Regions from separate parts of the Sporomusa sp. 246TCP1 genome, predicted to be linked through region 1. Evidence: riboswitches for the same ligand, from Rfam matches in the RefSeq annotation. Region 1 holds a riboswitch; the other holds the start of a gene.
What was found. A riboswitch is a leader RNA that binds a small molecule or an ion and turns the genes downstream of it on or off. The one in region 1 is predicted to bind cyclic di-GMP.
Positions count from the first base shown of each region.

Region 2: linked by a shared signal. The riboswitch ahead of AC1ECB_RS23640 (sigma-70 family RNA polymerase sigma factor) and the one ahead of AC1ECB_RS00800 (tetratricopeptide repeat protein) in region 1 are both predicted to bind cyclic di-GMP.

Region 1 is NZ_CM170492.1:163,130-166,279, reverse strand. It holds gene AC1ECB_RS00800 (tetratricopeptide repeat protein) at 1-1,534, opposite strand, end outside; cyclic di-GMP riboswitch class I at 1,734-1,820, opposite strand; gene AC1ECB_RS00795 (metal-dependent hydrolase) at 1,885-2,406, opposite strand; gene AC1ECB_RS00790 (nucleotide sugar dehydrogenase) at 2,429-3,150, opposite strand, start outside.
Region 2 is NZ_CM170492.1:4,975,946-4,979,095, forward strand. It holds gene dhaK (dihydroxyacetone kinase subunit DhaK) at 1-245, opposite strand, end outside; gene AC1ECB_RS23640 (sigma-70 family RNA polymerase sigma factor) at 451-1,077, opposite strand; cyclic di-GMP riboswitch class I at 1,203-1,288, opposite strand; gene dnaB (replicative DNA helicase) at 1,485-2,819, opposite strand; gene lonC (Lon family ATP-dependent protease) at 2,918-3,150, opposite strand, start outside.

The sequences.
Region 1 (3,150 bases):
GGCCATTCAGCATTAACTGGAAAGCCAACATCCGCCGGCTAGCATTGTCACTCGGCTGCAGCCTGGCAAGATAGCGATATACAGCCAAAGCTTCTCCCTGTTTTCCAAGGCGAAGGTAGCTTTCAGCCAGAGACCTAAGTCCGGAAATTGGTACATCTGTATAAGTAGGCCATAGCCGCTCTCCCTCCCGGACTGCCAGTTCATACTGAGAGCTATTGCCAAGTGCTATTATATAGTCGCTGGCAAGTGAACCTTCGACAGGTAGGGTTTTGGTATAATTAACTAAAATTGAAGCCGCCTTTTGGTCTTGACCGCTATTCATATAGGCAATGGCCAAATTATGTTCCAACTTAGTCAACCGATCAGCCTTGTCCGGGCATTCTGGCAGCAGTCTCCGCGCCCGTTCTAAATCCCGGGCCGCTTGTTTGTAATCTTTTATCTGCAAACTCAACATCCCACGGCTGAAATACACCTCATAATCGTTTGGGTTCAGGGATAATAGCCGCTCATAATAGGCCTGAGCGGCTATAGTATTACCAGAGCGTAAGTTCATTTCCCCAGCCCACAAAAGTGCGTCCCTCTCGCCACGAAAAATTGCCGGTTGCAGCACAGCCAGGGCCTTGTCATACTCTTGCAACTGAAAATATGCGGTACTAACGCTTCGAATCACAGAAAAAGGCATACCTGTACCAGACTGCTGATTATATACATTGATAGCCTGTTCATTCTGACCTGCCTGTTGCAAAATAGTGACATAATCAAAAAGAAGCGATTTATCTTGCGCATCTGCCTTAACAAGACGAGCCATAATATCCAGGGACTGCTGATATTGGCCATTTTGAGCCATTTCCACAGCCTGAGTATGTAACAACTTCCGCTCATTTTCAGCAGAAACAGCCGTCTGTGCAACAGTAGCTGATGGAGCCTGCACTGCAGGGACATCGTCTGCCAGCCTATACATACGCAGGCTATTCTCATACAATTGAGAATAGTGTTGCTTATCAGAACTACTATCTATGACCATTTGAAATAACGCTTTTCCACCGCCTATATTGCCCATTGACAGGAGTGCCGCTGCGTCTTCTGCTGCACCTGCAAGCATTCCCTGATTTTCTAGCAGCACCTGACGATACATAGCTATGCCCCTGTCCAGTTGACCAGCATACAGTAATGTATAAGCCAAACCCGCGCGATACCTATGATTTTGCGGACTGTGAGCGATAAGTAACTCAAAACTGGTTTTAGCTAACCGTACCTGTCCTGTCCGAATATAACATTCAGCCACACAGTATAATACTCTGTCAGGCATAGCTTCTAACCGTGGCCATGCCGCATTAGCTGTTTCTATAACCTCCTCATAACGGTAATCGTCAAACAAAGAGACAACTGCCTCTTCCTCTGCCGCAGAAGTATGTACACGAACAGAATATTCACGACCTGCATCAGGTACTATGGCTGCCGCCGCTTCACCAGTATTAGGCTGTGTGGCCATACATGCCGAAACAACAGCCAGCCAAAACCGTCGATCTTTCAATATGTTACACCTCATCTTTCATGTAAAAGATGTATTAATCACACAGTTCCTTGCTTTCGTCTGGATAATTATACCATACTAGCCAGGAAGCAAAATTAAAGATTACTTAAAGAAAATATCCAGGGGAAGTTAACCTTTCTTCTGGAAAATAAGAATATGCCTGGTAACACTCACAAATAAATACTTGATAAATACTTGTAAGAGCAACCAGGCAGTCATAGGCACCACGGCCGTTAGACCCACGGCTTTGCGTCACCGCTTTTCAACGGGTATGCCAATTTTTAAATTATCTAGTTATATTTTACCGGCAAATCTATATCTTGTCAATTTGTATTTACTTTACAGGAGATCTAGAGCTTGCCTTTTCGAACAAATTCAAAAATTTTGCCACCCAGAGCAACTTTCATAAAAAAGTATAACAGGATCAGCACGCTGATGTTATCAAATAGATCTCTTTGTTTTATCTTATACCAGCCCAATTGAACTGTTCCCAACCAAGCTTCATCTATGGGTTTGGAAAACTGCCAACCTTCAAATGGCCAGTAGAAAATGCCTGGGTGAATCCACATCACATCAAACACATCATGAAACAATGTCCCGATGCAAACCGGAAATAGCCATGTTTCTTTGTTCCAAAGCCATTGCATAGCTGCGAGAATTCCAATAAACCCTAAAAAAACCAAAGAATGACCAAAAGCACGACTCTCATATGTATAACTGCCTTCAAGCAACTTAAACAAGGATTTGTCGATCAGATCCGGCAATAACGAAGAGACAATAACGATTCGATAATCAATCTGCCGAAGCCGCAAACCCGTTTCCAGCACTTTCACTGCGGCAGTCGTAAATCCAACATGGGATAGTGGTAACATTCTTCCTCCCGTCTTCGCCGGTTCAGCTATTTTGATTGTTTTTTCCGAGCACCTTGACACTAAATCCGGCATCTTTCCACTTACTATGATTTAAGCAATTTCTAGTGTCAAATAACTGCTTGTTGCGCATAAGAAACCCCAGTTCATCAGCTGAAAGATATTTAAATTCTTTATGATCTGCTAACAACAAAATCAAATCAGATGCTACGAAAGCTTCTTCCAGATTTGACACTTCAAATTCATAATTTTTTACATATGGATCGTATATACCTACATCAATATTTGCTTGTTTAAGTTCGCGGATGACTTTAGTAGCAGGACTTTCTCTTATGTCGTCCACATTGCCTTTGTAAGTAACTCCCAATACCGTAATCTTAGGTTTTACTACTTGATCCAGCATTTTTTTTACTAATCCGACAACAAAATTCGGCATTGCATCATTTATTTCCCGACTCAACCGTATTAATTCTGCATTGTTGGATTTTTCAACAATAAACCATGGATCCACTGCCAGACAATGTCCTCCGACTCCCGGACCCGGTTGATGTAGATTCACACGCGGATGCATGTTTGCCAATTTAATGATTTCCAGCGCATCCAAATTCAAATCATAGGCTATTCTGCAAACCTCGTTTGCCAGTGCAATATTGACATCGCGATAAGTATTTTCCATCAATTTAGCCATTTCAGCCGATGTGGCATCCGTAATTAATAAGTTCCCTTGCACTACTTTTTCATATATTC
Region 2 (3,150 bases), 1.2 Mb from region 1:
GGCGAGGTAAATACAGCACCAGCTACCGCACCATCCAACATCCCGCGCCCTACATAACCGCCGTGAGATGGCTCATGTCCACTGCCGCCGCCTGAAACTAATCCCACTTTACCTTGTACTGGTGAATTGGTGCGCACCAGTACATCAAACCCTGCTACCCGTTTAACATACTGAGGATGAGCCAAAACCAGCCCTTGCAACATTTCCTCTACTACTTGCTCGGCATTGTTAATAACCTTTTTCATTAATCAAAAGCCTCCCCGCAAATTTTACTATCCCGCGTACGGTATACTAAAATTATTGTACTGCAATGCGGCGTTGTAAAGCAAACCATAAAAGATATCTTACGGATAGACAGGCAGACACTTTTGATGAAAAAGTGCCTGCCTATTTGCTACTAATTTAAACTTTGTTCCAGGTACAGCATTACCACCTAAACAAGATTTATCGCTACCCGAGCTTACTAAGCTGCCCGGTTTTCCTGCTATAGTTACCCCTGTCCTTCAACTTCAATGACATTTTGCTGCGAACTCTTTGGATCGCATTATCGACAACCTTTTCCTGTACATTCAGCTTTTTAGCGATTTCGCGTTGCTTATAACCTGCAATATATAGATCTATGACCTGCTTTTCCATGCAGGACAAACTGTGTTCCAGCTCATCCTCAATTCGTTCTACCATTTCTTCTTCGATAATAAGAACAGCTGGGTCTGTTTGCTTGGTATCAATAAATACCGCCTCCAGGCTTATACCGGGTGATTCTGGCACCCCATGCAACGATACAGCTTCATTGAGAAAACAATGCTTTTTGCGATTATACATGGTAACAGCCGATTTGATTGTATTTTTAATAGTAAGTTCTGCTATCATCCGAAACGATTTTCCCCGTTGCTCATCAAAATGGCGCACAGCTTTATATAAGCCAATTAAGCCCCATTGATACAGATCGTGATAATCCCCACCAGGCAAGTAATAGGTTTTGAGATATCGCAAGATCACCTTATTATATTGTCTTGCGATTTTTTCAAACTCTTCATTGTTAACACAGCCATCACTATCAAAACATGACTCAAGCACTCCAGCAACTCCTTGTTATCATTTTTATTTTATTAGACACCTGCTCGTAATACAGTCTGAATTATGCTTAAAATGGGCAACAAAGAAGACAGACTAACGCCTGTCTCTAATTCAACCATACGCTAGTTGGCGGCTTGGCAATCATAGACTCTTCGTCCTTAGACCCATAGCTTTGTGTCTTTGCCTTTCGACAAATTTACCAAATATTTATCTTTATTTCATTATAAAACAGCCGCTTTATCATTTACTGTCGAATTTATGTTCATAAATATATTTTTTTGTTATTTTATTGTTAATTCTCTAAATTCTACTATCTCATATCAGTTTACTACTGCTCTGAAACCGCGGAATCCTACATATTTAGCCATAACTCTCCAATTTAAGACAGCCACATAACAGGGTATGTACTAACCAGGCAATCTGGAGAAATCACTAAATTTTGTAAATTGCTTGTGAAAAAACAGCTGGACACTATCAACAGGACCATTCCGGTGCTTGGCAATGATAACATCGGTAATGTTCTTGTTCTCCGTTTCCGGTTCATAGTAATCTTCACGATAAAGGAAGGCGACAATGTCAGCATCCTGCTCAAGTGAACCTGATTCGCGCAAATCACTGAGCATTGGTTTTTTTACCTGTCTGGATTCTACGCCCCGGCTAAGCTGAGATAAGGCAACAACCGGCACCTTGAGCTCTCGGGCTAAGGCCTTTAGCGATCGGGATATCTCAGAAATTTCCTGTTGGCGGTTTTCACTGCGTGAACTGCCGGTGCCACCTTGCATAAGCTGGAGATAATCAATGATTATAAGCTTTAGATCATGTTCAATTTTGAGTCTGCGGGCTTTGGAGCGCATCTCCATAATGGTAATGCCAGCAGTATCATCAATAAAGATCGGGGCGGCCGCCAAACGGTCAGCAGCCCGCACCAATTTATCCCAGTCGTTATTTTCAAGCTCTCCAATTCGGAGGCGTTGGGCATCAATGGGAGCCTCCGAACAGAGCATCCGCTGTACCAGCTGCTCTTTGGACATTTCCAGACTAAAAAAGGCTACCGCTTGTTTTTCCTTAATAGCAATGTTCTGGGCAATATTAAGAACAAAGGCCGTTTTACCCATACTGGGACGGGCAGCAATTAGGATAAGGTCTGAAGGCTGCAAGCCTGATGTCAGCTTGTCCAGGTCTTTAAAGCCTGTTGCCAAACCAGTAATACCACCTTTAGAGGAATACAGCTCAGAAACCCTGTCAAATACATCAAATATAATATTTTTTATCGACGCGAATTCCTGACCAACCTTGCGCTTGGAGACTTCCAGAATCATCTTCTCCGCCTTATCCATGATGACAGCCACTTCTTCATTGGCTTCGTAACCCATACCAGCTACATAAGTGGCAGTAGTAATAAGCTGCCTTAGCAGTGCTTTTTCTTCGACAATCCGGGCATGATACATGACATTTGCCGCGGTCGGCACACTGTTAGCCAGGGCGGATACATAAGAAATGCCACCGGCAGCCTCCAGCTTTTCATCCCGGCGCAATATCTCAACAACGGTTACCAAATCCACAGCGTCATTTTTATTAAACAACTCCATCATGGAATTATAAATCAGACGATGTGCCTCGCGGTAAAAATCCTCTGGTCTTATGATTTCGGATACCTTCGAAATCGCTTCGCGTTCAATCATCATAGCGCCCAGTACCGACTGCTCAGCTTCAACATTTTGGGGGGGAACGCGGTCAATCATGTAATTTCTCCTCACTTAATAAAAAAAACCACGCTTATCCAGGCATAGTACTACATTGCTTACCTGTTTCAGCGCGACTTTTCCGATATAATAACGTTCTAGGCGCTAGCAACCTCAATTTCATCAAACAAAATTGCCATGGCCTCTTCGACTGTGACAACAGGCCGAATAACAAGCCCCAAATGATTTTCTGGAATATCTGCCTTGTTTTCTTGTGGAATAATCATCGTCGCAATACCGGCTTGTTTGGCACCATAGGCCTTTTCAAATACACCACCAACCGCCTTGACCCGGCCTTGAATAGAGATTTCTCCCGTAATGGCTACGTCCT